2 regions of the Lysinibacillus sp. NPDC097868 genome follow, and region 1 is predicted to be linked to the other one. Evidence: riboswitches for the same ligand, from Rfam matches in the RefSeq annotation. Region 1 holds a riboswitch; the other holds the start of a gene.
The links. Region 1 has a riboswitch for FMN ahead of ACIQXJ_RS12105 (ECF transporter S component). Riboswitches for the same ligand answer to the same signal wherever they lie in the genome.
Positions count from the first base shown of each region.

Region 2: it holds a riboswitch for FMN, as region 1 does, so the genes downstream of both, ribE (riboflavin synthase) here and ACIQXJ_RS12105 (ECF transporter S component) in region 1, are expected to answer to the same signal.

Region 1 covers NZ_JBIWBS010000001.1:2,427,502-2,443,957, forward strand. Annotated here, with positions in the region: gene ACIQXJ_RS12050 (branched-chain amino acid aminotransferase) at 1-28, shown strand, start outside; gene ACIQXJ_RS12055 (hypothetical protein) at 142-498, opposite strand; gene ACIQXJ_RS12060 (tautomerase family protein) at 575-964, opposite strand; gene ACIQXJ_RS12065 (NUDIX hydrolase) at 1,143-1,604, opposite strand; gene ACIQXJ_RS12070 (DUF6176 family protein) at 2,156-2,488, shown strand; gene ACIQXJ_RS12075 (hypothetical protein) at 2,566-2,733, shown strand; gene glnA (type I glutamate--ammonia ligase) at 2,936-4,270, opposite strand; gene ACIQXJ_RS12085 (hypothetical protein) at 5,138-5,329, shown strand; gene ACIQXJ_RS12090 (methyl-accepting chemotaxis protein) at 5,550-7,244, shown strand; gene ACIQXJ_RS12095 (STAS domain-containing protein) at 7,278-7,664, shown strand; gene ACIQXJ_RS12100 (sodium-dependent transporter) at 7,802-9,148, opposite strand; gene ACIQXJ_RS12105 (ECF transporter S component) at 9,296-9,883, opposite strand; FMN riboswitch at 10,111-10,305, opposite strand; gene ACIQXJ_RS12110 (RNA polymerase subunit sigma) at 10,543-11,841, opposite strand; gene sigX (RNA polymerase sigma factor SigX) at 11,838-12,371, opposite strand; gene ACIQXJ_RS12120 (ATP-binding protein) at 12,588-14,363, opposite strand; gene ACIQXJ_RS12125 (response regulator transcription factor) at 14,356-15,072, opposite strand; gene ccsB (c-type cytochrome biogenesis protein CcsB) at 15,189-16,370, opposite strand; gene resB (cytochrome c biogenesis protein ResB) at 16,367-16,456, opposite strand, start outside.
Region 2 covers NZ_JBIWBS010000001.1:2,136,701-2,153,156, forward strand. Annotated here, with positions in the region: gene ACIQXJ_RS10590 (DUF8171 family membrane protein) at 1-672, opposite strand, end outside; gene ACIQXJ_RS10595 (MurR/RpiR family transcriptional regulator) at 841-1,674, shown strand; gene ACIQXJ_RS10600 (cold-shock protein) at 1,878-2,117, opposite strand; gene ACIQXJ_RS10605 (histidine phosphatase family protein) at 2,268-2,825, opposite strand; gene ACIQXJ_RS10610 (Spo0B domain-containing protein) at 3,108-4,415, opposite strand; gene ACIQXJ_RS10615 (C45 family autoproteolytic acyltransferase/hydrolase) at 4,738-5,772, opposite strand; gene ACIQXJ_RS10620 (DUF1540 domain-containing protein) at 6,001-6,228, opposite strand; gene ACIQXJ_RS10625 (spore germination protein) at 6,369-7,811, opposite strand; gene ribH (6,7-dimethyl-8-ribityllumazine synthase) at 7,948-8,415, opposite strand; partial or broken gene ribB (3,4-dihydroxy-2-butanone-4-phosphate synthase) at 8,472-9,062, opposite strand; gene ribE (riboflavin synthase) at 9,121-9,759, opposite strand; FMN riboswitch at 9,916-10,041, opposite strand; FMN riboswitch at 10,161-10,286, opposite strand; gene uvrA (excinuclease ABC subunit UvrA) at 10,579-13,083, opposite strand; gene ACIQXJ_RS10650 (MDR family MFS transporter) at 13,152-14,684, opposite strand; gene ACIQXJ_RS10655 (MarR family winged helix-turn-helix transcriptional regulator) at 14,858-15,340, shown strand; gene ACIQXJ_RS10660 (YibE/F family protein) at 15,881-16,456, shown strand, end outside.

The DNA.
Region 1 (16,456 bases):
TACATTTGGTTGGACGATTAAATTATAAAAATATACAAAAAAGTGTTAGATTGACCGCAATCAATCTAACACTTTTTTACTGTGAACGTTTTTGTAGCGCAACGTAAGCCACTGAAATAGCCGTCTCCACTTTTTTGACCTTTAATGATATTGGAATAACACCAAAATAGTTGTACCTTCTTCGCTTTCCCAAAGCTCAACAAAAAAGCAATAACCATTTGGAAAATCATTTAAATATGCTTCATCATCAAGGCAAATGTTATTTTTATACTTTGTATTCCATTCTGACTTAACATCATTTATTAATAAACACTCTAATTTACTTTTTCGTTCCGTTTGATAGTTACAGATGAATATTTCTTCTACTTCGCCATTAAAAATCATTTGTCCCAGTTCCTGTAACGTAAATAGTTCAGAGTAAATTTTACTTGAAACTACCACTTCATCATGATAAATCTGTTTTTTTTCTTTGTCGATAAAGTATCCTTTTCTTATCACTATGTTCAACCCCTCTTTGATCTGTTAACAGGGCTTAAAATTTAAAAATGCCTCTACTTTTTCTCAATGAAAAAACTTAAACATTAACTTTATAATTCAATGCTAACTCATCCCCAGGAAGTCCTCGTATCCCCCAGTTATGCTTAGGTGTTTCAAAAATAGTAATTTCTATATCTTGAGGAGCTATACTCAATTGACTGTTAATTTTTTCAAATAGCAATGCGAGTAATTGTTTTTTCGTTTCCATCGTTCGACCTTCGAACATACTAATTTCAATAATGGTATATGCTTCAGTTCTTTCACTAGGAAAGTAAAAATCTTCTTTATCCATTGGGAAAAAACGATGAAATTTCTTATCGGATGGCAATGTCAGTGCCTCCATCATACAACAATGAATAATAGTTGATAATGCTGCCTTAATAGGATTTAACCTGTCCTTAACACCATATATTTTAATTTGGCTCATGCTCATCTCACCTTTCTCTTCTAACCACTTATTTCTAATACATAAAAATAATCCACGAATAATGGTACTGCACAAGGGGAACACCACTAACCTAAGTAATTGATTTTGCAATAGAAATTAACTCTATTACGATTACTAGGTCTAGAGCTTTTTCTAAATACCCTCTACCTATCGCCTATTATTTAATTACTGGCAAGCTCACCTTGTTTACCCAATCATAAATAAATCTTTCTTGATGAACGTTTAACTGCGGAAGGTTGTTCCGGGAAAAGAATCGATGTTCGTGACTTTCTTCCGAACGTTGAATTAATTCTCCCGAAAAACAGCTTGAGTGAAAAATAATTTGGACACTAAAAACTTTATCGCCATTCGGATATGCTGCAAATCCTTCTTCACCAGAATAAATACCAAACAACGCTAATTGTTCAACTTTTAAACCTGTTTCTTCATAAGTTTCTCTTACGGCCGCTTCAAGAAACGACTCGCCAGGCTCCATTATGCCACCAGGTATGCCCCAAACATCTCGATCCGTTCGATGTTGTAGTAAAATTTGATTGTCATGTTCAAGAATAACACCGCACCCTACCGTCATTAGCATTTCATTGCCAATGAGCTGCCGCATTGTTTGTATGTAACTCATTTTTCCCTCCTTGATATAGGGAGTCAATTTTAGACTTCTCTTCCCTTTTAAGTTATTACTCCGTCAAATCCCCCATCTGATCTCCTTAGCTTATTTCAATTCTCAAAAGAGATACAGGTATTTCTATTTTATATTAATAATGTCATTTTTTCGCACATTTTTGAATAACTTCAATCATCTGAATGTTTGATGGAGAAAGCCATTTTAAAAATTAGCTCAAGTATATAGAGCTAGTTTAAATTTTATAGGTTCTTAAAAGGGTTCCTAAGGAAATAAATAACTTAATAAATAATCATGCTCCAAAGGAAAAGTTCCATTTTACTTATGTTCATAAACAAGAATGTCTACAGATTGATTATACTTTTTAACATTCCTACAGCCCAACACTATGTTAAAAGCCTTCAATCCACCAGCATATGGCACTTCCTCATGCTTTTCAATTATAAATGTCTTTTGAACGGTGCACTTCGATAAATATGAAAATAAAATTAAATATTTTAAAATATTGAAATAAAGATTGTTGAATACATAACAGAAAGGAATAGGAAGTAGTGAATATTGAGTGCACACGATATCGCGTGAAACAAGGTAAAACAGAAAAAGTAAATGAGTGGTTAGCTTTCTTGAATGAACATATGGACGATGTACTCGTTACCCTTGAAGGCGAGCGAATGTATGTTGAAACGATTTTTCGAGAAGTTTTAAATGAAGAGGAATATTTGTATTGGTATGTTGTTCAAGGCACTGGCGGAATTGACGACGAAACATCCGAACATTGGCTTGATAAAAAGCACATTGAATACTGGGATGAATGTATTGATAAAACCTTCAAACCTGTAGAGTTGCAAACTGAGGTAGTCATGATTCTATCTCGCAGTACCTAAATTTCCTTCTTTGCATTGAATATGAAGTTAAAAATTAGGGCAAGAATAACTTATAAAAATTTATTATGAGGTGAAGTATGAAAAAATTAATCATCGGTACTTTTACAGCAATCCTAACAACAGGATTATTATTTGGGTGTGGTACTTCGAAAGACAAAACAGAGCCCAATGATACTGAAGCACCTTCAACACACAAAGAACACATGGATGATCAAAACAAAACTGATGACAAATCAAAGAAGTAAGTCTTCCTTAAGTTCATTAGACATAAAAAAACCAGCTCAAATAAATAGAGCTGGTTTTATCTTTAAATTAGAAAATATTTTTAGAATGGTGAATTTTAATCTTTAGAATTAATATTATCCTTCTGGCACTAATCGACCGTACAAGGAATTGTCGGTTAATCCGAAACAATCGCTAAAATCCTACAGCCCCAACACTTCTTTTCTAGTACATCGTCAAATATTCATCACGTTCCCAATTGTGGACGCGTGTGCGGTATTTGTTCCATTCAATTTCCTTCGCTTCTGTGAACTTCTCAAAAATATGATTGCCAAGTGCGTCACGTACAATATGATCCATCTCTAGCTCGATTAATGCGTATTCTAAAGAAGATGGTAAACTATCAATGCCATTTAATTCACGATCTACACGGTTCATTTTATAAATATTTCGATCTACAGCATCTGGTGGTGTTAAGTCTTTACGTATCCCATCAAGTCCTGATGCTAAAATAACAGCCATCGCTAAGTATGGGTTAGCCGCAGGGTCAACAGAACGTAATTCAATACGAGTTGAAAGACCTCGTGCCGCAGGGATGCGAATAAGTGGTGAACGGTTTTGAGCTGACCAAGCTACATAGCACGGTGCCTCATAGCCTGGAACTAAACGTTTATAAGAATTTACTAAAGGGTTTGTCACTGCTGTAAAGCCGTGGACATGCTTCATGATCCCTGCCATAAAGCTGCGAGCCGTTTCGCTCAATTGTAATTCTGCATGTTCATCATAGAAGGCATTTTTATCACCCTCAAACAATGAAAGATTGAAATGCATCCCTGAGCCATTAACGCCAAATAACGGCTTTGGCATAAAGGTTGCATGTAAACCATGCTGTGCTGCCACTGTCTTAACGACAAGTTTGAACGTTTGTATGTTATCGCACGCTTCAATGGCACTTGCATATTTAAAATCAATTTCATGCTGTCCCGGCGCCACTTCGTGATGAGACGCTTCAATTTCAAAACCCATACCCTCCAGCTCGAGCACAATATCACGTCGACAGTTCTCGCCTAAATCAGTCGGCGCTAAATCGAAATACCCACCACTATCATTTAATTCAAGTGTTGGATGCCCTTTATCATCTAGTTTAAATAAGAAAAATTCTGGCTCTGGTCCAAGGTTAAAGGAGCTAAAGCCTAACTCTTCCATTTCCTTTAATACCCGCTTTAGGTTGGAACGTGGGTCACCTTCAAATGCTGTACCATCTGGTCGTGCAATATCACAGATAAAGCGTGCTACCTTACCTCTTTCCGCTGTCCATGGAAAGATAACGAATGTATCTAAGTCAGGACGTAAATACATATCAGACTCCTCAATACGAACAAACCCCTCAATCGATGAACCATCAAACATGACCTTATTGTCTAATGCCTTCGCTAATTGACTAACTGGTATTTCCACGTTTTTAATCGAGCCCAATATATCAGTAAATTGTAGGCGAATAAATTTCACATTTTCTTCTTTCACCATGCGGATAATATCATCTCTTGTATGATGTTTCATTCTTCACCACTCCAATTTGTCATTTTTCTTAACGTATTTTTTATAACTGCTTTTAAATTACACTATAACAACAAAAAAGCGCAATGGGCATGTAATGTTTTCTTACATATGTTTTTTCGAATAAATTTATCTTTATTTTAGATGTATAGATTTATTAGGTTGGACCTATATTTTGACATTCACTAAAATAAAACTTAATGATTACTTAAAAAATTCTTTTATAGAACATTAGTCTTGCATTATTTATATTTTACTGGTACATTATAAACGAAATATAATTTTAATAGTATTTAATAGGATATTTTTACTATCCTATATACCAATCCCTATTAAAGTAATTGAACATTTAGAAAGTAGCTTTTATAATAATGACGTCGGTGGATAAAGGCCTTTTGTTTCCATCCAGTACAAAACTCCCTTTCGAATGGTCTAAGCTACCAGATTGAAGCAAACTTCGCAAACTCCAGGCAAATGATTTAGCATCGCCTTAAAATTCCTATATAACACATTGTCACCAACTTTAAGTATCCAACATACTCAGATACATAGACTTACTAGTTTTTATACACTTGGGGGTGACATATACCATAGGGTGAAAACAGTAAAACTCAAAGCTATCCATTGCTATCTCGCACATAACAATGTCTTTTTAATCATGTTTTTAAAGAAATGAAATTGATTCACTTATGTCTAACTATTATCAACCGTAAAATACATGAATTTTTTTAACACCGCTAAATTTTGTAAAAAATAATACCATTTCTCTGGATGGATACAGGCGTTTCCCTATTCTTTCTCAATAAAATGGCGATGACCTTTTTACTTTGCTAACATTTAACACTGCAATTTCAATTACAATATAGGTGAGTGGTAACGGAAGTTACACTGCGTGTTCAAGCTAAAATACAAGCAGTTCATTTTACAGAAAAGATAATGAAAAATTATGTATTACAAAAATTAGTCATTCATGCGATTGAAGCAATGGAAATAATCGATATCGATACACCCCCTCCTTTTAACACAATTGAAGTAATGGTACACAGAGCTATGAGGAGGTAAAGTTACACATCAATAAAGCTTACGGTATTACTGAACATGATTTAACGAATGCTTTGCAATTCGATTTAAACCAATTTAATTATACAGATCAAGATCGAGGATTATTTTTTGTCAAAATATGGTCGATTATTTGGTTTAAACCTATTTCTCATACAAAATTTTTAGTCGGTGTTCAAAGAAAATTCATGGATAAGTACATCTGAAATTTGGAGGGTCTTCTATGAAATGGACAATACGTAAAAAAATAAATTTACTCATCCTTACCTGTATGTTACTAATGGTATCTATTCTAGCAATTATTAATTTTATTGAAGCGAAAAAGAATTTTTTAGAAAGTGCGGATACAAAACTTTTATCTGACTTGCAGTTAAGTTTGCAATATTTTGATGTAATTGCCCCTGGCGACTGGGCTATCAAAAATAACGAATTGTATAAAGGTGATATTAAAATTAATGATAATTTCGCTATTGTGGATGAGATTGAAGAACTAGCAGACGGTAACATTGTGACAATCTTTCAGCATGATACACGAGTTAATACAACGATAGTCGAAAACGGCTTACGACAAGTAAATACAAAGGCCCCTCAAGAAGTTACTACTGCTGTGATAGAGCAGAAAGAACGTTATATCGGCTCAGCAAATGTTTTGGGAAGTATGTATCAAGTAGCGATCGAACCGATTATGAATAGGAACGGCGAAATCATTGGCATGTGGTCAACGGGCACACCATCAGCCCCCTATATTAATATTGCTAAAAAATATGTAATGGAAAATGTCGCAATTTTAATAGGTATTGCGATTTTAATGTTTGTGAGTATTAGTTGGTTTTTACAGCGCCAAATTATTGCGCCAATTAATCAATTAAGCTTAAATGCAAAAGAACTAGCTAATTTAAATTTAGACGTAAAAATTATAAATCCTAAAGGAAAAGATGAAATTGCCAATTTAGCACAAGCCTTCAATAATATGAAGCAGCGTTTAACAGAAACAATGACGATTGTAGCGAATAGCGCCAATCAAATAGCTAGCTCCTCGCAGACATTAGCTGAATCATCACATCAAACAAGTGAAGCCTCCAACCAAATTGCTTTAACAATGAATGACATTTCAAATGGTACAGCCACGCAATCAGATCAGGCAGAACGTATTGTCATGATGATGAAAAAAACGATTGAAGAAGTAACCCATAGTTTAGAAAAAGCAGAAACAACTTTAAATAGAGCAATCCAATCGACCCATATCGCTCGAAAAGGTGAAGATGCTATTCATGAAGCAATTAAGCATTTAAATACAGTCACGCATACAGTTTCTTATGCAACCGACTCGATTCAAAAACTAGGCAAACGCTCCGAAGAAATCGGTGGTATTATCACTGTTATAACTGGAATTGCAGAGCAAACAAACTTATTAGCATTAAACGCTGCTATCGAAGCTGCACGAGCAGGTGATCAAGGAAAGGGCTTTGCTGTAGTCGCATCAGAAGTTCGCCAACTTGCTGAGCAATCCAGTTCGGCTTCTGGTCAAATTACAAATTTAATTAAGAATATACAAGCCGAAACCGCTGTGACCGTCCGGACAATGGAAAGTAATTTACTCGCTGTCAAAGAACAGGTGAACATCATTAGTAAAGGCGGAGAAGCCCTACAAGAAATCGTCGAACACGTTGTGGAAACTGAGCAAGGTGTAAAACAAATGAAATCAGCATTCACGCATGTCAATGACAACTCATTAGGTGTTCAACAGGCAATACATGATATCTCACGCATTCTAGAAGATTCCGCGGCAGCTTCAGAAGAAATGGCAGCTACTTCTGAAGAACAACATGCAACTGTAGCTGAAATTTCTCATAAATCAGAGGAATTGGCAGAAATTTCTACAAAACTACAAAACGAAGTAAATAAATTTAAATTTTAATCTAATAACTAAATGACATGGAGGAACACTGAAATGAGTAAGAATAACATGATAAATATTGGTTCAAAGACTGATTATATCCCAATCGCCTTTACAGGTAATATAGAATACGAAGTAATCGATGAGTTAAAAGAGGAGCTACACGCTATTAGTTTAGATACAAAGCATGGCTATGTATTTGATATGCAAAAAGTAACCAATATTGATAGTACTGGTTTTGGTATGATTATTAATTTCGCAAAGAAAGTGACGATTGCCGAAAAGAAAATCGCCATTATTGTGACAGATGAATTTATTCGTAAACTGTTCGCCATCTCACAATGTGACAAAGTATTCCCTATTGCAAAAAGTGAAATGCAAGCGCAGCAAATGATTAAAGAAAAAAGCTGGATAGGTGAGCTCGCCCTAAGTGAATATTAAGTGCCAGGCACTCAAACAATTCTGAATTCTTCCTATGAGAACGCATATAAGAAGCCGCAACATATCGCGCGATAGCGAGTGTTGCGGCTTCTATTGTGTCTGCGAGTGACAGGCACTCACACAATTGCATTCTTCAATTATTTTTGTAAAAGCATATTTAATAAAACAACGATAATAACGATTGGTACGACTACTAACATTAACACGCGATAAGTCTTATAAAACCCCTGCCCCATTTGACTTCCCATAAGCAATTCCTTTTTCACAAAGCTTTTATCTACTACATAGGCAATAAAGAACGCAATCAATAAGTTGCCCAACGGTAGCATTAAATTGGACACTAAATAATCAGTAGCATCAAAAATCGACTTTCCAAAAATGGATACATCCGCTAACAAACTAGATGATAATGCCGATGGAATGGCAGCAATAAAGACAATAACCCCCAGCAGGAACGTTAAGACTGAACGTGACATATGCCACTTCTCCATAAATGCCGCAACAATAATTTCATATAAACTAAATGATGATGTTAACGTCGCAAATAAAAACAGTAATAAAAACAGCGCTAAAAATACTTCACCAAAAGGCATTTGACTAAATGCTGTCGGTAGCACCATAAATAATAAGCCAGGCCCAGCCTGTGGCTCTAAATCAAAGGCAAACACTACAGGGAAAATAGCTAGTCCTGCTAAAAATGATACGAGCACAGTCAGTATAACTACTGAGCCTGCTGAGTTCGGTAAACTAACATCCTTTTTCAAATACGAACTATATGTAACCAAACAAGAGAACCCTACTGCCAAACCAAAGAATGACTGCCCTAACGCCTCTAATAACGCTTTACCTGTTATATTTGTAAAGTCTGGCCATAAGAAGAATTTCACACCCTCCATTGCCCCGTCTAATGTTAATGCACGAATAACAAGAACGATAAACATAACAAATAATAATGGCATCATCCACTTATTTGCTTTTTCAATGCCGTTTTGTACACCTAGCGAAATGACAAGTACATTTGCCAGTGTAAATAACGCTAAACCTAGTAACGTAATCCACGGAGTACTAATAATTTTTCCAAATAACTCACTTGGATTAACCGTTGAATCAATAACAGCCCCAGATACACCTAAGCCACTATAAATAAATATCCAGCCCCCTACAACACTGTAAAAGGTTAATAATAGAAAACAGCCAAGTACACCCATGCGCCCAACCCAAGCCCAAGCAGGTTTTGTTGGAACAACCTTTTTATAGGCTGTGATCGCCTCAGATTGCGTACCACGCCCTAAAATATACTCGGATAATAACATTGGTAGGCCAATCAACAAAGTGAACACCACAAATATAAGGAAAAATGCGCCGCCACCACTTTGCCCTGTGACATATGGTAGCTTCCATATCGCTCCTAGTCCAATCGCAGCACCCGCCGATGCTAAAATAAAACCTAACTTACTGGACCATTGTCCATTGTTTTCACTCATCTCTTCAATCTCCTCAAATCTAACTAATCTCACATTAATTGTACATTAAAATAGTAATTTAGACTAGTCAATTCCTGAAGATTCCAGCATGCTATTAGATCTACAAACAAAAAACCCCGAGTATGAATAAACTCGAGGCTTAATTTATTATTTTGATAAATACATTGTACGTTGTTGTTCAATCCATCTACGCATCGTTGTGAACAGTAACGCCATGATCGCTGTTAATAGAACACCTTTTACGATATTAAATGGCAAAATACCTGCAATAATCATTTTATATAATGAATCGCCAACTACTGGCTCCATACCTAAGAAATAAGTGTACATCGGTAAAAATACTGCGTAATTTAAAAAGCTCATTCCTACTGCCATAACAATTGTTCCTGTTGCCAAACCTCCGACAAGACCCGCAATTGTTTTAAATCGGTTAAAAACAAATGATACTGGTAAAATAAATAATATACCTGTCACAAAGTTTGCAATATGCCCAACTGGAACCCCTGTAGGTGTACCCGAGAAAATCCAATCCAATATATTTTTAAATAGTTCTACTAAAATACCCGCAACTGGTCCCATTGTGATGGCTGCAAGTAAAGCAGGCATATCACTGAAATCCACCTCTAAAAATGCTGGGAACGGCGGAATTGGGAAATTAAAAAGCATTAATAAAAACGAAATACTACTTAGCATACCAATCGTAATAAACGATTGAAGTTTGATATTTTTCTTCATTGAAAACTCTCTCCTCTTTGCTGATTCAATCTTGCAAGAAGAAAGGTTACGACGTAATCGATTGTTTTTTCACGAAAAAACCCTTATGCACATCAGCATAAGGGAGAAAAGGCATGATTAAATAACGCCATCACTAGCTATTTTTTGTGCAAACAGTGTAATCAATAGACACACTGAAAAAAACGCTCGCACATAGCTTAATTCGTAACAACGAATGACGATCGTACCTTCATCTTCTCCCATCCAGACTATACTGTCGGCCTTGGAATCGCACCAAGTCAGCCATGCAAAAAATCTTTGCACAGGTCGCGGGCTGAAGAGCCATTAGTAAATCATGCGAGCTAATGTAGTTTTGTACAACACTAGCGATTTACAACTCTATTACCGCCGGTCGGGATTTTCACCCTGCCCCGAAGATGAATCAATATTATTTTATAAATTAACTATAATATTTTATGACACAAAAGTAAATACTTCTGCTTAAAAAATTCCGATTAAATTTGTATGTTTTAATGAATGCTTCTATAAATTCAGCCACGAGCAATGGATTCCGCGTTTTAGCATTAGAATTCCGCACCCACCAGCCACCAGTATTCTGATGATGCGGAAACAACTCATAAAAAAACAGCTACCTCATAAAAGATAGCTGTTTTTCTTTGTTACTGCATAGTTTGTTTATTTGCACCTACAGGTATCGGTAAAAAATTTGTTAAATCAAAACCTTCCCAACTATCCTGTACGACGTTATCTAAGCGTAGCTTTTTATCAAAACTTGAAGCTGTCAGCATCATGGCCTCTATTAATTGCGTTGCCCGCACTGCATCCATTGTCATCAAATCCAGAGGTGCGTCAAATGTGATGACAACACCACCCTCTTCTTCTTTCACTGTGTACGTTACATTTTCAGGGATTACGGGTACATAAATATCATCTTTTTTATCTTGCATGGCGATAAGTGCCTCTGTAACAGTAGGATATGTTTGGTGGAAGTCGGGCGATAAATATTCAGTCCCATTTTCTTCTGTATATAAATAATAATTGTAATGATTATCTTTCGTTAACTGCATAGGCTCACTTGGCTCACCAACCTGCGAAAATTCATAAGGAGTACCATCTTTATTTTTTACCGATATCGCTTTATATTCAGAGTCGGAAAAAGTATCTTTTAGTGAGCTTAAATATTTTGTTACGGAAGCTGAAGCTACATCGTAATCATTTTTTTTAGGTAAGACGTGAACTAGCGTCTCACCTTCTTCTTTTAACTCACCTTTGTATGGATGATAATTAGCAAAACCAAGCGCTTCCTCATCAATTTGTGGTGCGTATTTTTCATACATTTGTAGAGTTGTCGGCTTTTTCTTTCCAAAATCAGCCGTTAATTTTTCGTTCGGGATTATATAGGTCATTGGTATGCTATCAGCATTGCCACCTGGTAATCCGATTCTAAATACTACTGCATTTGCTAAATCGTCTTCGTATACTGATGTCCGAAGCGATAACATTCGTGCATGTTCGGCACCGATATTCGCTTTCATTACACCATCTGCATTTTCATTTTCTTGTATAGCTCGATCCTCTTGCATCGTAGAAAAATTTTCGGGAGGGGCGTTTGCTTCATCCTTAACTGGATTATTATTTGATAAAAACACGTACCCTACTATTGATAGTACAAAAACAGCTGCAATACTACTAAGAATAGGTAACTTACTCTTTCTACGCTGTTTCATTGGCTTGATGCTTTCATTCTCATGAGCAACAATAGACTGCTCTTGCTCTTCAAGCACTTTTGAATCTGTTGATTGTTGCATTGCTTCTTGAAGATGTATATTATCTTGCAGACGTGCATCTGCAAGCAATCGTTTCAACACTTCTTCTTTCGAACGGTCATCAGTCAGCTTCGGGGCATTCTTCAACATTTGTTCTAGTTGTTCATCGTCGTCAAACTGTTTATGAGTCATTGCCTTTTCGCCTCCTGTTCCCTAACCTGTTGTAGCTGTTGCCTTAAAAACTTAATGGCTCGATGTTGCGTGGTCTTAACCTTCGCTTCTGTCCAATCAAGTATTTGCGCTGTTTCAGCAATCGATAAATCTTGGAAAAAGCGCATAATAATAACCATTTTTTGATCCCCTGTACAATTTTCAAGTGCAGACTCTATTTGCATTAATTCATCACTAGCCTGTAGCATATCTTCCGGTGATGGTGTGGTTGAATGTAGTTGTTCCGTTTCCCAGTCAAAAAAATCGAGCGAATGTTTTTTACGCACTGCCTGCTTTCTAAAATGATCTATTGCGACATTTTTAGCAATAGCAAAAAGCCATGTTTTTTCACTGCTATTTCCTGCGAATTGTTCATACGATCGCAGAACACGAACGTACACCTCATGTGATAGATCCTCAGCAAGTGTACGATTTTTTACTAGATAAATAAGAAACTGGAACACGTCTTGATGGTATGAATCGTATAATCGATGGAACACGGAGTCATTCAAAGCACTCCACCCCCGTTCTCATAGTATTTGTCGTCTAACGCTCGCACAAGTTACATCTTAATTAATGATTTGCTCAAAATTTCGCTAAGTGCCAATACTTACACTAAAACTATATGCAATCAGCTTACAGGCATTTGCATTAAGTCAGCTCAAATGCTAGCCACCAGTTACCTTTATTTATAACTTTTCGAATCAATGGGCTTCTAACGGACAAAGTTAGTCGAAGGGTAAATAGAAAGTAAAGGTTGTTCCTTCTTTTAATACACTATCGACCATAATGTTTCCAGAATGCGCCTTTACAATGTTTCGAGCAATAGCAAGCCCTAAACCTGTTCCCCCTTTAGAACGTGTACGCGCTTTATCTGCCTTGTAAAAACGCTCAAAAACATATGGTAAATCTTCCTGCGGTATACCATGTCCCGTATCCTGAACAGAGATTTTAGCAAATGTCGGCTCCTTCTCTATGTTTACAATGACAGAACCTTCATCTGTATGACGCAGTGCATTATCAACTAAATTCGTTAACACTTGTTCAATACGATCCTCATCCATGCTTATTACCGCATCTTCATCAAACTCACTATTAAATAGGAGCAGAACATGCTTCTCTTTTGCTACTTGCGCAAATTTTTGGGTAATGCGCTCAAATGTCGCATTAATCGGTACTTCATCTTTGTATAATGTCATATGTCCAGATTCCATGCGTGCTAAATCTAATAAATCTGTAACTAAACGTCCCATACGCTTTGATTCATCATAAATAATTTTAGTAATCTCATTGCGTTCTTCTTGATCTTGTATAAAATCATCATCCATTAGCGCTTCTGAGTAGCCCTGAAGCATTGAAATAGGTGTCCGTAGCTCATGTGATACATTGGCAATAAAGTCTGAGCGAAGCTTTTCTAGACGATGCTGTTCTGTCATATCACGGATAACAGCAACAGCTCCTCGTATCAATTCCCCACTATAGAGCGGACTAATCGTAAATGTATAATAATTTCCATCCATCTCAATTTCTTCTTCCAGCTTATCTTCAAACATTAATACATGATCAAGCATATGATATAGCTCAGGTGGAATAGGCTTGGCACTTTGCGAGCCTTTGTTGACAAACCATTTTTGCATTAAGCGTTCCGCAGGTGGATTGCTAAGTAAAATAGTACGATCCCGATTAAACGTAATAACAGCGTCAGTCATAGAAGTTAAAATATTGGATAATTGCTCATTTTCTTGATTGATTACCTCTAAATTGTGCTTTAACTGGCGCCCCATTTGATTGAATGCAACCGCAAGCTGTCCAATTTCATCGTTCTGCGTTGTCGGCATTTTTGCCTCGAAATTTCCTTTTGCAATTTCAAATGCTAACTCGCGCATTTTTCGTAGCGGCGAAGTAATACGTGATGAAAGGAAAAATGCAAAGAATGTCGTTAACACAAAGGCAATGAATGCCGCTAAAAAGACAATTTTCGTTGTCTCTTTGGACGTTTTATGTAACGCATCTGGACTTTGGTAAATAAAGACCGCACCATGCACTTCATTTTCCACGTTTAGTGGGAAACCTAACACGACATATGATTCCATTTTTTCTTTATCGGTAGAGGACGGCATCATCATTTCCTTAATAATAGGATCATCTGATTTGAAAACTTCATGGAATGCTTTATTCGCTAAGATTGCGCCTTGAATTTCTTTTTTGTTAACGCCTTCCTGCATCGCAAATGTTACTTCTAGATGATTGATGGCGATAAGCGCATTTGTACCATCAGGTAAAATATCTGTTAATAATTGCGAAGTCGATTCTGCTGTTTCATTGTCATCCACTATACTCGCTATTGTTGCAGCCGTTTGACGCAATGAAATCTCAGCTTGCTGCATATGATAGTTTTGAAGAAATTCGAGCATTAAAACCGTGAAAACAAATAATACAAATGAAACGAGAAGCAATATGGTTACCCATAGCTTCCCGACAACACTGTTCCATATTCTATTCATTGACAACCTCAAATTTGTAGCCAACGCCCCAAACAGTGACAATCATTTTTGCTGCATTTTCTGATACACGATTAAGCTTCTCACGTAATCGCTTAACATGTGTATCTACTGTACGTAGATCCCCAAAGAAATCGTAATGCCAAACCTCTTTTAGTAATTGTTCACGGTCAAATACTTTGTCTGGAGATTTTGCAAGGAAATACAATAATTCATACTCTTTTGGTGTTAAATTTACTTCGATTCCCTCTGCAGTTACACGGTGTGCATCATGGTCAATCATCAAGTGTTGGAATACCACTAAATCTTTTGATGAAGATGCATTTGTTGTAGGTGAAAATGCTTGTGAGCGACGTAAAATAGCTTTTACACGTAGCACCACCTCGCGCGGACTAAAAGGCTTAACAATATAATCATCTGCCCCAAGCTCGAAGCCTTGTACACGGTTTGCTTCCTCACCTTTTGCAGTTAATAAAATAATTGGAGTTGCAGCACGTTCTCTAATTTCTGCACAAACTTCTAGCCCATCTTTTTCAGGCATCATAATATCTAGTAAAATACAGTGATACTCTTTTTCTAAAGATTTCTCGATCGCTTCTTCACCATTCTCTGCTTCGTCGACTTGGTACCCTTCGCGCTCCAAATACATTTTTAATAAGCGGCGAATACGATCCTCATCGTCTACTACTAATACTGAAATATTCTCTGACACTTTCACGATCCCTCTCTTCCAAACTTTCTCTACCCTCTATTGTACATGGTACACAACGTCTTGAAAAGAAAAGAAAGCCCTTTCGCCGCAGCGAAAAGGCTTTTCGTTTCCCATTGTTACGCGTAGGAGTGTAAACCTGCAAGAATTAAGTTAACAGCTATTAGGTTAAATAAAATAATACCAAAACCAATTAGTGCTAACCAAGCAGATTTTTCACCTTCCCAGCCCTTAGATAGACGTAGATGTAGGAATGCTGCATAGAATAACCATGTAATAAGGGCCCATACTTCTTTCGGGTCCCATCCCCAGAAACGACTCCACGCAAGTTGTGCCCAAATCATCGCAAAGATGAGTGCACCTAACGTGAAAACAGGGAAACCAATAATAACAGATCGATAACCAATTTCATCTAATAATTGCAGATTTACACGTTTAACAAGCGGCTGGAACAATGCGCTAATTCGACGACGTGCAATAAGACGAATTAATAAGTATAGTAATGAACCTACTAGTAATGACCAAACAACTGTTGTTAATTTTTTCGCATTAATAAGGGCAGGCATTTCTACTAATGGAGACATGCCATGTTCCTCAACTGCCTCATAATCGTGCATGCCAAAAATCGGTGGCAAATTATAAGTAATTTGACGAGATACACCTTCTTTATCAAGATACGTGTATTTTGATTCGTAATCCATAGCACTAAATGTAGTCGAAACAACAACAAAGCCAATTACAACAACTAAACAGTACATAACGGCTTCAAGCCAGAAACGTTGCTTTGAAGGCTTCTTTAAATCAACAACTTTTAATAAGTAAATTAAACCTGCAACTGCACTAATCGCTAAAATGGATTGACCCATTGCAGCTGTAATAACGTGAATTGTTAACCAATAACTTTGTAATGAAGGTACTAACGGACTTACTTCGCTCGGGAACATCGACGCATATGCAATAATTAAAAGCGCTACAGGTAACGCTACAAATCCTAATGCTGTCAGACGATAAATAAAGTAGATTAAAATGAATGCTGCAACGATAAACATTCCAAAAGCAGTTGTAAATTCAAACATATTACTTACAGGAGCGTGCCCTGTATGAATCCAACGGGTAATAAAATAACCAAGTTGTGCAAGGAAACCAACAATCGTCACTGTAATTGCAAGTTTACCCCATTTATCTGTATTTTTACCCGAAGCATTGGATTGTTTAATTGCACCGCCAAATAATAAGGTTGCTACTAGATAGGCTACAAATGCAACAAATAATAGATTCCCACTTAAGTTAATCAAACTCATAAGGTGTTGTCACCTTCCTTTTTATTATTGCCAAGGCTTGTGGACTTTTCGTCCTCTTCTGCCATATCTAACTGGTCATTATATTG
Region 2 (16,456 bases), 290 kb from region 1:
AAGGATGATTGAGACAACGACTAATTTAGGTGTAACAATGGCTCCAATTGTATACGTCATGTTTTTGTTACGTGGTTTCATCCCTAACAACGGTTCGATTTTCCCATACAAGCGCGGTACTAAATATAAAGTTGGTAATAATGCGAATAAAATTCCTGAGAATAATAAGTCATTTATAAGAGAGATCCCTTCAATAATGACTATACTTTCTGCTAAACCTGTGACAGCCTCAAATTCATCTACACCAACCCATACTTTTCCAATATCCACAATCGTCCCTAATAAATGATGGACAAGGAGCCCTGCAATGACGGCAAATGTAACTTGTCTACGGTTTAAAGGATTACGCACTAAAATTCCTGCAATATACATGCCTAACGAAAAGGTAATAAATTTTTCTACTTCTCCAATACCACCAAATTGTCCAAGCATTAATTCACCAAAAATAATTTCTCCAAGTGAAGCCCCAATTGCTGCATAAAAAGGATGAAACAATATACACAACGTTAGCGGAATAAAAGCAAAATATTCTACAGATAACTCGATAAACCCTAATTGTACTGATGGAATTAATTCTGTAAACATGTTTGATAATCCGTATAGTGACATCGATAACATGAATACCATCATTTTTTGTGACTGTGTTAATTGATACGGGCGCTGAATCGACATTTTTTCTACCTCCTTCTTTTAATAATCCCAATATATAGGAGTACTGTTAACGGAATATGGATACATTGCAAAGGTTATGTAAATATTTTTTCATTTAAGTTTATTATGAAAAATAATTTTCATTTTATTTAAAATATGTTTAAATGGAAGAAAGATTGGAGGCTTAAAATGGATCAAATACTTTTTGAAGATCAACATTTAACACCAAATGAAAAGACAATCGCTGATTTTATTGCAAAAATGGGGATGGCCGTATTAATGTATACGGAAGATGAAATCGCCAAATCACTACAAATAAGTAATGCTACAGTCTCTCGTTTTTGGCGCAAAATAGGCTTTAAAAACTTTAAAGATTACAAAAACAGTTATAAGGAAACGATGGATATTTCACCTGCAAATAAATTAGGTAATATTATGGAGCAAGTTAGTTCAACAACTATACATGCGCAAATGATGACAATGAGTGTAAAGCATTTAGAATTAACACTAGCTCAGAATAATGCTGAGGATTTTCAGAAAGCGGTACAGTCAATCGCCAAGGCGAAAACCATTTATATCTATAGTCCAGGACCATCTGAAGGTTTAGGGAACTTATTGAATTATCGATTATCACGCTTTGGATTCAACATTAAAGTTTTGCCAAAAAGTGGACATGAAATATATGAATCTTTGTTGCATTTCTCATATGATGACGCCCTATTTATGTTTGGTTTTGTGAAACTTCATCCCGAATCTCGTGTCTTACTAGAGCATGCAAAAAAACTTGGCATGAAATCTACCGTCATAACTGATAGCATAGTATCGGATTTCAATATGCTTGCGGATATATTACTATTTGCAAGTCGTGGCGAACTTTGGGAGTTTCATTCGATGATTGCGCCAACGTTTCTCGTAGAAAATATTATTATCGCTGTCGGTAAAGAAACGGGTGAACAATCAATGATGAAACTTGAAATGTTAGATACGATTCGGAAAGAATATAAAGATTTGCTACCACGCTAACAGAATGTTGATTTCCTCTCCTTTAAGATATTTCAATTAAGAGCACTGACTAAATAATTGAAACATCACAACAAAAAGCGCTCATCTTGTTATTGGATGAACGCTTTTATATTGAATGTAAATCTCTATTAAGATGATAGCTCTTTCTATACATAGCTAAAATTGAGCTATTAGATAACACAATCGGTTACACTACTTCCTCTTTAGTCTGATAGGATTTCAACATTTTCTGCCACTTGCTTTTGGTCAGTAGCATGTGGCTGCTCAATTAGATCAAAGGACACTTTTTGACCTTGTTTAAGAAATCTATAGCCATCTGGAAATTTTTCATTATTTGGTAAAATAGAGCTAAAATGGACATGATTTCCATCTTCTCCATCCAGCATAATACGACCATAGCCCTTTTCTTCTTTATACCATTTAACAATTCCCTCTCGTTTCATATTATCAACCGCCTATTCATAAATTCTCTCATTTGACTTTATTTCACAATAAATAATGAGCAAGTATAAACATTTTTTCAAAAATCGGAACGCTCATTAGATGGATGGAAATAAGAGTTTTTTAGGTTGAATACACTTAACTTTCACTACCTATTTATTAAGAGGATTCCCTAAAGTCGCTAAATCGGTTAATGGTAGCTGTTTTACAATTTCATAACCGTTACCTTCACCTTTAGGCTTTACAATGACCGTTCCCATATTAGGAATTTTACCTAAACCTATCCCATTTGGAAAACTATGCGCTATAATTATTTGATTTGTCCCAAAGGGCGGTGTCTTTTCTAATTGTGATTGGACATTTTTCAAAATTTGCTGCTGTTCTATAGCTGATATATTCCCTCCTAGTTTATTAATTTCAAACCAAAAAGGGTCGATTTGAATATACATTGTTGGAAATGCAAGCTGCGCTGTCTCAATTGTTCTACACAATGGGCTTGCAATAATAGGTGAATTAATTGGAATTTGCCAATAACGAAGCATTTGTCCATAGTAAACGGCTTCTCTCCGACCGTAGTCAGACAGATTACGTTGTGTATAGCAATATTGAAAATTAAAATATGGCTGATCCTCTCCAACTATTGCTTCCCCATGTCTAACATAGAAAATGAAGCCACCAGCTCGCAGTAAATCAAGAATTGGCTGTTCCAAATCCTTCTTTGCCCCCTTATCCTACCTTAAAGATTTACTGTTAATGTATGACTTACATTGTTCATAACATGATGGCGCATAACACGTGAACTTACTCCAAAACCAAAAGCCCCCTACTACTTACTATAGGGAGCTGTCTGCTTATTTTTATAAAAACCTTATTACGATTTTATATCCAGTAAACATAAATCGAGTCGCTAAATCTAACAATTACACGAACACTCTGATGTCCATGGGGCTCTATCATTGAGTACATACACACACTTATTGTCCCGCACTATTTCACTTTAGAGGAATGATTACAGTCGCTGTTGTTTCTAATTCGGCTGTCGATTGAATAGAGATGTTTCCATGATATTTTTTGACAACCTCTTTGACGATAAATAATCCTTGCCCTCTTATTTTACCGAATTCAGGTTTTTTTGTTGTAAACCCTTGTTTAAATATTTGATCCGGCTCTGATATTGTCGGTCCTGTATTAATAATTTCAAAGACATACTTTGCTTCATCCGCATGACAACAAATTGTCATTTTACGTTCACTCTCAGGTAATTCAGTTGTGGCATCAATGGCGTTATCAATTAAATTTGATAATAACTTAATTAAATCTGTTGTTTTAATATTAATAAAAGCATCCTGTGAGACAGTTATATCCATCTCAATATTATGATTTTGGGCTGCAAGTTTTTTCGTTTGCAACAAGATTGATAGCCCAGGGTGATTTATATTTAATTTTAGTGATTTAATTGCCTGCACATCTTTAGATAATGATGATAAATATTGTTTTGCTTGTTCTTGCTCCCCAAGTTGCAGTAGCCCATGCAACACTTGTATATGGTTGGTGAAATCATGTCTTAAAGAAGATACAGAGGTAATTAACGCTTTAATTTCAGCTTGATACGTATCTTCAGTTACCCCTACTTCTTTTGTTACTTCTTTTTGATACCATCTCTGTAAAAAGAAGAAAGAAGCAATAACGATTAAAATAAATAGTCCATTATATATAAACATGAGCAAATTGTTTTCTAGAACTTTTCCTTTAATACCATTAACTTTGTCTGCACCAATATCAATACCGAGGTAGCCAATAATTTGCCCATTTTCATTCTTAATAGGTGCTCCTACAGAAAGATAATCGCCATGGTCAGGATCCTCAATTACATTCGTAACATAAGTTAGCCCTTTATAAGCTAGTTTGATTTGCTTCTCAGGTACAGTACAAATTTGTCCTATTTCAAACCCTTCTGTGTAGTTATCAGGTACACCAGCAATCAACGCTTTGGATACTTGAGGATTATCAATTTCTAATGTATACACAAATAAGGCGCCCAGTTTTTCTCTTGCATCATTTAAATAGCTTCTTAATTCCCAATAATCTTCACTTTCCACAGGATTATTTAAAAATTGCTGATACTGTTTGACATCAAGTGATGATGCAATGGATATAGCCGCTTCCAGACTTTGGTTAGCGATTGACTCTTCCACAGTTTTTTTCATTTTCACATAAGAAGTGACAACATTTAAACTTGTGAACAATGATAATAATACTGTCGCTAATACTAATATTAATTTAATTTTACGTTTTTTCATACAAACTGGTACTTCCTCATCTATTGTATTAAATATTTAAAATATGTGTATTTACTACTGTAACAATTAATTTTTATAATAACTGCAATAATATTATACTATAGTAATTTTTATTTTTTCATGTTTGTTTTAAAAAAAAACCTTGAAAATATAACTTATATCCAAGTTTAATTTTTATAACAATTTTAAATTGTTATACAATATAAAATAATTTCATTTTCTTTCGAAAAACGAAATAGCAACAAAACGAAAGGAGAACAGCCCAACAAAAGTTATGCCATTCCCCCTATTATCTATTAAATTATAAACCAAGCATGACGAATTAGATAGCCTGAAGTATTTTTCCTTTTATGGTTGTCGGAAGAATAAGGTCACCCCTTATAAATTGATGCAGGGAAAACGTATGTGGCTTGCTATTCTCACCTATCCCCACAATGATTTCTAATTGATTTGGTGAGTATACGACTGTGTGTAATGTACCAAAGTATTCTTTATATTGTTTAAAAAATAGCGGTGAATCTCCATCATTAAAATGCTGAAAAGCAGACATAGCAGTCGTACATGCGTTTGCAACAAAACGATTTACATAGCGCTTGCGTTGTACTGAATTATCTATATATGCTTTATTTTTCTCTTTCAATTCTTGTGATTCAAAATGATTCGTACAAGTAAATGAATGTTTTTCAAAAATAATTTGTTCCGTTGGTGTAGCCTCTACCACAACCACTTTTCCACTTGGATCAGTCATCGAGTAGTTGTAGCAATAACGATGTGGGATTTTTTTTAATTGTAAAATGGCTTCATCAATATTTTCACACCGCTCCAGTAATATTCGAACAATCGTTGACGCCAGAAAGCCATCCCCTTCCCATTCATTATTAACAAAATGAAGTCCTACAACTAGTCCTTTTTCATTCATTCCATCTAGCCTGCCAATTATTTGCTGGCTAAATCCAACACTTGCATACCCTTCTGACGGATTAGAAAAAACGAGTCTTGCATCATATAAAGCAGGGCTAAAATCATAATTTCTCACATAATGCCCATCATGCACAAACGACGTACATCCCATATCGGGAAATGTCATATTATAACCACTATACATTTTTATAATGGATTCATATGACTGTTCTAAACCAGAAGCTAACCCTTTTATCTCTTGCAAAAGATTTGGCGAAACATACTGTAATGCCTCTTGAGCCTTCCTTGCATTACAAGTAGCTGATAATGCAAGGAGCAGTTCTTCTTGTACTAAATGAGCAGATGATTGTATTTCCTTACTTTGTTGGAAACCCACGTCATAAGCATCTCCCATTAATGAAACTACGTTCACTACTAAATCTTCGTATTTTTTCATTTCCATACCTCCCATACTCCAATCGGATGTTAATATTATAGTAATCCTTCAAGTAACTGGAAGGTCAATGGTATCACTATACAAAAAATGCTAAAAAAGAAGTCGTCTTCCATATAGGAAGACAACTTTCAAAGTGACCATATCATTAATTTTAAGGTAAAGATAAATTATTTAAATATTGCCTTTAATTCTCTATTTGCAATTAGTTAAACAACTTATACCTATCATCTAAAGTTTTTCTTTTTCTTTAGACCTGAATGTTTTACAACACGTATCTGATGATTGACTTGCCGCCTCTTTAGACATATGCAACTCAAAATCAGAAGCAAACTCTGTATCATGTTTGTTATCGATACGTTTATCCATATCGATTGCTATCTTTTCAGCACCACAAAAATTACCTTTGGCATGGAAAACACAATTTGATACAGCACAGCTTACTTGAACATTCGGCATAACTATCCACCCCTTGTGATTGGTCTAGAAAAATATAGATAAGCATTAATCCATACTCTTCATTAAGTATTTTGTCCAATCCAAGCGTTTTTACAAGCAAAGCATGAAAATAACTTATTATTTATTTAAAATGGCTATCTTTAATTTTTACTGGAAGACCGAGTTTTATCTTGAGGCTGTAAAAATTTTGGGCGTTTATTGTATCCACTTGGAGCTGCACGTATTAAAGATTTTTTGATATCAGTCCAATTCAAATTTGCGCCAAGACTTAAGTACGGTACACCTAACACCCGTATATTCGCAACATAAATAAGAAGAAAGAATAGGGACAAAAAGAAACCAAATAAGCCAAAAAAAGCAGCCATTAAGACGACAAATAAACGGAAAACACTCATGGCCGTTACAAACGATTGATTTACAAGTGTATATGCTGCAATACTTGAAATAGCAATTACTACTATCATTGAAGGACTCGTTATGCCCGCCTTGATCGCCGCATCTCCGACAATTAAACCTCCCACAACGCTCATGGTTCCGCTCAAAAGAGATGGTAAGCGAAGACTTGCTTCGCGAAATAATTCAAACATAAATAACATTAGCAATATTTCTAGTATGGTAGGAAAAGGCAAACCGGTTCTTGATTGCACAACTGTTGCTAAAAGTAGTATGGGCATTTGCTCTTGATGATAGGTCGATAAGGCAAGCCAAAAACCTGGTGCAAGTATACTTATTGATATACCTACGATTCGTAGCAGTCGTTCTATAGAGCCTACAATAGCTGGATAATCATTATCTTCTCCTGATTTAAAGAGTAAAAAGATATTAGGGGGTGTTATGATTACATAGGACACTCCATCGACTAAAATAAGAATACGTCCTCTACTTAACGCTTGTACTGCAAAATCAGGTCGACCTGTATAGTCATGTAGTGGAAGAATTTTAGCGGTTTTGCCCACCCCATCCATCAATATATCGCCACTAATTACGACATCTGTATCAACTTTACGTAATTGCGTTTTAATTTCATCCACCATCGTTTTATTGGTAATGTCCTCCATATAAAGAACGGCTACTGTTGTTTTAGAGCGCCTACCAACTTCCACCGTTTCTACACTCAATGAATTAGTTGGTAGTCGCTTACGAATTAAAGCAATATTAATAAAAACATCTTCTATAAAATCGTCTCTCGGTCCTTTAATTACTAATTCATTTTTTGTTTCTTCAGGATTTCGATTAGGCTTATTAGAAATTTTACTAGAGAATAAAATTTTCTCCTTTTCAAAGTAAAGTAAGGCATATCCTGTATATACACGCGTAATAGCATCTTCTAAATCCGTTATTTTTTGAAGATTGGGAATGTGTAATTCATTTATTATTTGCTCTTCTAATAATGTTGTTGAAGCATCTTCGCACAAAGATTGGACTCGATTTATAATGACCTTATTCAATAATAACTGGTCGAACATTGATTCACATGTAATAAAATGAACACTATGCTGTTGAAAGGTATAAGTTTGAAATATCACGTCAGCAGAGCGTTGAAATAGTTCTTTCAACGTTTTCAATTCCATATTTCGATTCATTGATTGAATATTCCTCATCTCCTACTGAACTCGATTCAAACAAAATATAGTACTAACGCATATACAATATTTTTCCCAATGTCCAACAAATTATGCAGCAATTATCCTTGTCACTTATACATTATGTGATTATAATTTAGCCAATCATTTTCTGTAAATTCGCCATTTCAATAGCTGATATTGCCGCTTCATAGCCTTTATTACCAGATTTTGTCCCAGCGCGTTCAATTGCCTGCTCAATATTTTCAGTTGTGACAACACCAAAAATAACTGGTACGTTTGTAGCAAGAGAAACGTTTGCTATGCCTTTTGCTGCTTCGTTACAAACATAATCATAATGTGTTGTAGAGCCACGAATAACCGTACCAAGACCAATAATGGCATCATATTTTTTTGTTTCAGCTAGTTGTTTAGCGATAAATGGAATTTCAAATGCACCTGGTACCCAGGCAACATCAATTAACGCTTCGTCTACACCATGACGTTTTAGCCCATCTAATGTACCACTTAATAATTTACTTGTAATAAATTCATTGAATCGACCAACTACTACCGCTATTTTTAAATCACTGCCAATTAATTGTGCTTCAAATGTTTTTCCCATAAATTGATTCTCCTCGTTTACACTGTAAGTGAATTTTTTCCTTGCATTTGTTGACGGCGATAGGCTGCTAATGCATCAATCGAAATCATTTTTAATTTGTGTTTTTTCGCATATTTGACTAAGTCATCGAAGCGTAGCATTTCACCATCATCCCCCATGATTTCACAAATAACGCCTGCTTGTATGCTTTGGCAAAGCTTTGCTAAATCGATCGTAGCCTCCGTATGCCCTCTACGTTCTAAAACACCATTTTCCTTTGCTATAAGGGGAAATACATGCCCAGGTCTACGAAAATCTGTTGCTTGCGCTTGTGAGTCTAGCATTTTCTGAATCGTCAAAGCGCGTTCAAAGGCGCTAATGCCTGTTTTTGTATCTTTATAATCAATACTTACGGTAAATGCCGTTTGGTGATGGTCCGTATTATTTACGACCATTGGATGCAACGCTAATTGTTGTGCAAGACGCTGTGAAATTGGCGTACAAATAAGCCCTCTTCCATATGTGGCCATAAAGTTTATCGTTTCTGGTGACATAAACTCCGCAAGGGCAAGTAAATCCCCTTCATTTTCACGGTCTTCATCATCCACGACAACAATCATTTTGCCTTGTTTTAAATCTGCAATTGCTTCTTCAATTGAATGTAGCAAAATTGCCACCTCCTAATAAACTTTCATTTCCTGTACGTTCTATACTTTCAAAGACAGATTAAAACCCATGCTTCGCTAAGTAATCTTTTGTAATGGTCGGTGATTGCTGACCACGCAGTAGCTGTTGAATAATGTATTTACCAACTAAATCGGTTTCAATATTGACTGGTGATCCAACATTTTTTGTTCCTAATACTGTTTCCTTGTATGTGTGCGGAATAAGCGCTACGGTGACGCTGTTTTTTTCCACATGGAAGAGCGTTAAACTCGTTCCATCAATTGTGATTGAACCTTTAGGAATACAATAGCTAGTTATCTCCTCTGAAAGTTCTATATCAATGTATACTGCATTGGCCATTGGACGTTTGCGTACTATTTTTCCCACTCCGTCAACATGCCCTGAAACAAAATGACCACCAAAACGTCCGTTTGCAGGCATTGCACGCTCTAAATTTACTGCATTACCAACCCTGAGTTGCTGCAAATTTGTAGCTTTCACTGTTTCAGGCATTACGTCCATTGTCATTTCCTGCTCATTATAATGTGTAACTGTCAAACACACGCCATTGACAGCTATACTATCTCCAAGCTTCATGTCCGATACTATTTTTGGCGAAATAACAGTTATTTTCATACTTTGGCTATTGTTTTGCAAGGTTTTAATTGTACCAACATCCTCAATAATACCTGTAAACATTTTCCCACCTACTTTCTAATTTTAAATTTTGACCTGTAATTGCCTAAACGAGACAAATAAAAAACCCCATATAAAAATGGGGTTTGGGAGTTCTCATTCATAAGACGACACTAAATAAACCTAATGGCTATAAATTTTTCCACAGGTTACCATCTCATCGTTCTTCTCCCATCCAGACTATAACTGTCGGTTTTGGATTTGCACCAAATCAGCTTGCGCTCACGGACTTTGAATTGCTTCATCACCGCCGATTGGGAATTTCACCCTACCCCGAAGAACAGATTACTATTATATTTTTAACTAAATAAAAAACTCCCCAACGAATGCGATGGGAAGTGGTTTTGTATATAAGCGTAGCCAAATAGACCTTTTAAAATCCTATGAATTTAAAAAGCTTATACTATACCCTTCTCCCATCCAGACTGTAACTGTCGGTTTTGGATTTGCACCAAATCAGCTTGCGCTCACGGACTTTGAATTACTTCATCACCGCCGATTGGGAATTTCACCCTACCCTGAAGGATATGTTTATTTAGTTACTTCATACGATAACATTATTTTAATACATTATCCACTTAAAATTTTTTAATAGCTATTTTGTGTAGTTTAATTGCCTTGGCACAATCCAAATGTGCAAATTAAAACAACCAGTTAACAATTGAGCGTATTAAGGAGCTAGTGACTTTGGGGATAATTTAAAATTAGTAACGTCGAATGAAATTTTGAAGGATTCATAAATAAATACGCTCTTTTAGTAGAAGGTCGTTCAGTAGCCTTCATCTTAACTAAAAGAGCGTATTCTCTTTTTATTAAATGTAATTAGAACTCTTCGGCGAGTACTTCTTTCAGAAACATCCCCGTATAGGAATCCGATACTTTTGCCACTTGTTCCGGCGTTCCTTCAGCTACAAGCTTTCCACCTGCGGCTCCTCCTTCAGGTCCAATATCGATAACCCAATCAGATTCACGGATTAATTCTAGACTATGTTCGACGACGATAACGGTATTGCCCGCGCACACAAGTCTGTTTAATAAAGCATGTAGCAGTTTAATATCAGATGGATGAAGACCCGTCGTAGGTTCGTCCAATAAATAAAGCGTGTGGTTTTTGGATGCTTTACTTAATTCGTTTGCCAGCCTAATACGCTGTCCTTCACCGCCAGATAAAGTTTTGACCGATTGTCCCCATTGAAGATAACCCAACCCTACCTCACATAGCATTTCAATCATGCGTGAAATCTTTGTTTCCGATTTCAAAATTGGTAAGCTCTCCTCCACAGACATATTTAGCAAATCCGAAATGGAGTACCCTTCATATTTAACTTGCAACACTTCGTCAGTAAATCTTTTACCTTTGCAGTTTGTACATGTCACTTCTATATCTGCTAGGAAGTCCATATCTACTGATAGTACACCTAAACCTTGGCATGTTTCACATCGTCCACCCGGAGAGTTAAATGAGAAATGCTTTGAAGTTAAGTCTCTTTCTTTTGCTTCTGGTAATCCTGCAAACAATTTGCGGAGGTGCGTAAAGACATCCGTATAGGTAGCGACATTAGAGCGCTGTACTCTTCCCATTGGCGATTGGTCAAAAATAACGATATTTTCGATATGTTCTAACCCACTAATTTCCTTACAACCTGTTTGGGCAAGGTTTTTCGATTTTCCTTGCGCAAGAATGTCGAAAACAAGCGTGGATTTCCCCGAACCTGAAACGCCTGTTACTGACACGAGACAGCCCAATGGAATAGAAACAGTAGGGATGTCGACATTTCGAAGTTTTGCTTGTTGAATAGTGATATGTTGTCCATTTCCCTCCCTACGAACTCGAACAGGAGAAGGGGAACATTCTTCTACTAGATAAGCTCCAGTCACTGATTGCCCATTTAACATTAAATCATCCAGACTGCCTTCACCTACAACAGTACCACCATGTATTCCCGCACCAGGACCAATATCAATGATATGATCTGCAGCATGCATCATCTCAACATCATGCTCGATAACTAGTACAGTATTACCTAAATCACGTAATTGCTGAAGCACTCGAATGAGACCTGCTGTATCCTTTGCATGAAGACCAGTTGTCGGTTCATCCAAAATATACAGAACGCCAGTTAAAGCGGAACCAAGTATGGTAGCAAGTCGTAAACGTTGCGTTTCTCCTCCTGACAATGATACCGTCTGACGGTTTAATGAAAGGTACCCAAGTCCAACATCGATAAGCCGCTGAAGTGTTGTTAACATATCCTCGATAATAGGCACCAATAAATGATGACTTGCTTCAGGGAACGCCGTCTGCAAGCTATTCGTCCATTCCAATACATCTTCAAGTGACCACTCTGATACGTCCGAAATTGTTGCGTCCGCTACCTTAACTTGACGCACTTCTTTCTTTAAGCGTGCACCAAGGCAATCTGGGCAAAGTTGTTCATGAAAGAAACTTCCTTCTTTTTCTTTAGCTCCTGATTCCCCCTCTTTCTCCTTATAACGTCTCCATAAGCTCGGTATGACTCCTTCAAACTTTGTTCCTGCGGCCGGTTTACTATTTGGATAGTGACGTTTAAATTCCTCGCTCTCGACACCATAATATAATAAATCTCGCTGAACATCATCGTAATCTTTTAATGGTAGATCAGGGTCAAATTCAAAGCCATAATGCTTTCCTGCTGCCACTAAAATACGCATTTGAATGTCACGATGGACCCCCTTAAGGGATGCTACGCCTCCTTCGCGTAAGCTAAGCTCAGGATTAAAAACCATCGCCTCATTTATACTCGCCACATGACCAAGGCCGCTACAAGTTTCACAAGCACCTTCTGGCTTGTTAAAAGAAAAATGTAACATACCTAACTTCGCTTGCTGTTCATGACAATTTGGACAACTAATGATTTGATTATCTATTTCCTCATCTTCCTCTACGAACGCTTCTGTTGGTTCAAAAGAAGCAGGAATACTTACATGACATGAAGTACAAACTTGTTCACCAAGTCTGGCAAAGATAAAACGGATATACTTATAAATTTCTGTTACTGTTCCTACCGTTGAACGTGGATTTCGATTCGTAACATGCTGCCCAACACTGATTGACGGTGACAGTCCTCGAATAAACTCAACCTTAGGCTTGCTAATCGCATTAGCCATCATTCCCATAGAATCTAAATACTGTCTCTGGCATTCCCGCTGAAGCGTATCCATAGCTAACGTTGATTTCCCTGAGCCAGACGGTCCAGTCAGTACTACTAGCTTATATTTAGGTATGGAAAGCGACACTTTCTTCAAATTATTTTCCCAAGCACCTTTAATAAAAATGGTCTCTTTCATCATTGTCCTCCTGAACATCGTACGACTTATTAGTATCATCAATAGCTTAAATTCTTACTATATTTTATTTAGTTTTCCCTGTTGTCTTTTTCAGCTGTAACAATCACTCGGGAGTTCCCCATCATGAAAACGAAAATGGCTGCAATAACAATAGGAATGAGCGCAAGAAGAAATACATGTGTAACAGAGTTAGACATAGCATTCACAATAATATCAAGAATGTTTGCAGGGATATTCTCGCGTACACTAGGTTCAAAAATTTCTCTCATATCGCCAACATCAAACATTGCAGAATTTGAGCCTTGCCCCATATTTTTAAAACCTTCCGTTAGCTTACTAGCAAATACATTGTTTTGAATTGTTCCAAAAATTGTAATTCCCATCGTCATACCTAGCGTACGCAGAAACGAATTGGTTGAATTCGCCGTACCCCGATAACGAGCATCTAAATTATGCTGTGAAGCGGTCGGTAGTAATGAGAAGGAGAAGCCCATGCCAAAGCCTACGAGAATCATATACAGCGTAAGAAGTATTCGAGCCGTATCTGGCGTAAGTGTGCTTAGTAAAAACATACCTACAAAATAAGATATAACTGAAATAACCATTAAGTTTCGATAGCTTATTTTCGTTAAGAAAATACCACCAAAAGCACTTCCTGCCACGGACCCCAACATCATTGGCATCAGAATTAGCCCTGCATTCGTTGCGGAAGCACCATATACAGCCTGCACATAAATCGGTATATATACTGTTAAAATAATAAAAGTACCGCCATATAAGAAAGCTAACATTTGCGAAGAGGCAAATAAACGACGTTTAAATAAGAAGAAAGGAAGTATTGGTTCTTCTGCTTTCAGCTCTACAAAAAAGAACACAATAAAGAACACAGCAAAACTGATAAATAATGAAATTATCGGTGCTGAATTCCAATCGAACTGTTTACCTCCTAGCTCCAATGCAAACATAAGACTGATAACAGCCAATACAAGTGTCGCCGCTCCCCACCAATCGATTTTCTGCTTTGTAAGCACCGGAGATTCCTTGTAATTTTTTATAATTAAAATTAATGAAACGATACCGATTGGCAGGTTAATATAAAAAACCCATTCCCAACCAAAATGGTCTGTAATATAAGCACCGAGAAGTGGTCCTACGACACTTGCGATACCGAATACAGCGCCGAGTAGCCCTACCATTTTCCCCCGTTTTTCTGGTGGAAAGATGTCAAATACAATTGTAAATGCGATTGGCATTAGCGCACCTGCACCAATCCCTTGAATCGCGCGAAAAATGCTAAGTTGCTCAATTGTATGAGCGAAACCGCAAAGAGCCGAACCAAGTAAAAACACACCTAGACCAAAAATAAAAAATCTTTTTCTTCCATACATATCGGATAACTTACCAAAAATAGGCATACCAGCCATTGTTGTTACCATATAAGCAGAAGTAACCCAAACAAATTTATCCATGCCTCCAAGTTGCGATACGATTGTTCCCATTGCAGTCGCAACAATTGTATTGTCAATTGCTGACATAAAAATGGCAAGAAGTAAACCTGCCACAACCAACTTTGTATTACTATTACTTTTCGATGCTTCCATCTAGAAACCCCTTTACAAATTATTAATACCTTCGCTAGAATGAACACGTAAACAATTACACACCCATCAAATATCTTGACCATCTAATATCTCGACCATCTAATATCTCGACCATCAAGATATTAATAGTCTAAAAGGAGGCTTATCTTTTGTCAAGCAATCAAGAAAATCAAATGACTGATCCACGTGAACATTTCACTTCACTTATGCGCGGGCTAGGTACTCGCACAATATTACACCAGCAAAATGTGGCTGCATCTCTTGGGCTATACAATAATGATTTTATTTCTTTGGATATTTTACGTGAAACCGGTCCAATTACTGCCGGAGAGCTTTCAAAAAAAACAGGCCTTGCTACAGGCAGCATTACGGCATTAGTTGATCGCCTTGAAAAAATCGGTTACGTGCGTAGAGAAAATGATCCTAATGATCGTCGCAGGGTCATTATAGTCCCAGAATATGAATCGAGAGAAGAAATCCGTCATACCTATGAGTCGCTTCACCAAGCCATGCTTCAACTAGCTTCATCCTACAAGCAAGAAGAGCTTGCTCTCATTTCACAGTTTTTACAAAACGCAAGTACAGTACTAGAAGAGCAAATACAACTTCTCAGCTCTTCTACACAAAGTAAATCTTCACCAAAATCTATACGTTAAAAAAAAAAACAGGACGTTATCCCGATTGTGAAATGATTGTGGTTATCGTCCTTTTTTCTTTTCTAAATCCTCCTTCGGCAACCTCACTCCTTTTAATAGAGACAGTGGCGGGACAACTCCATGTTATCTAGTATTCGCATAATGATGAATGTATAATGTACGCCATTCCTATAACACGGACACATTTTTTGTATAGCTTGTCACTCCCCTCCCAGATCCATAACAGACAGACAACAACAATCATCTGAATGTTTTTACATATTCAGTACGATGACTAAAAATGATACGTGCAAATCAACTTATTTAAAACTAAATATTCAATGGAAAGCACAGGCAAACCATCATAGACGGCATGCTCCTTTATCGTAAAAGGAAACCTTAATTGGTAAAGAGCGTTACTTCCTACGTGACTACTTTTGACCAGCCTTGACATAGAAAAATAGGAATGTTATTGTGAGTCATTGTTCAACGCAGCTTCTGTACAACGGACACTTCACTTGCTACGAACATAGTCAAATTCCCCTCATTGGAGGTTTTTTTATGTTTACTATTATTTCTAATAAAAAACGGATATTATTCTATATCCTATTAGTACTGTGCTTTGTGGCTTCCTTTTTATTTGTTTCTCACAATGAATCCTTTTATGAGCGGCCAATTGCAGAAGTGATAAAAACAGAGTTGGAAGATTCAACACCTGTATCAGATATGTATAGTAATGACGATCAGTTATTTATGCAGCAAATAACTGCATTAGTGATAAATGGAGAGGACAAAGGACAACTTATATATTTAACAAATGAGTATTCTTCCTCTGGTGCTTTTGATCATGAATACAAGGTCGGAAACAAACTTTTCGTTTCCATAAAGGAAGACAATGCTCAAAAAGGGCAATTATCAGGTTCAATTTTAGACGTAAAACGCGATCAATACGTGTTAATAGTTGCATGGATTTTTATATTCGCCTTATTAATTGTTGGTAAAAGACAGGGGCTATTTTCCATAGTTAGTTTGATTGTTAATGCACTTATATTATCATTTGCATTGGATTTATATGTAAAGCATGCTAACGTCAGCTTGTTGTTCGTTAGCGGTGTATGTGTTCTGCTATTTACTGGT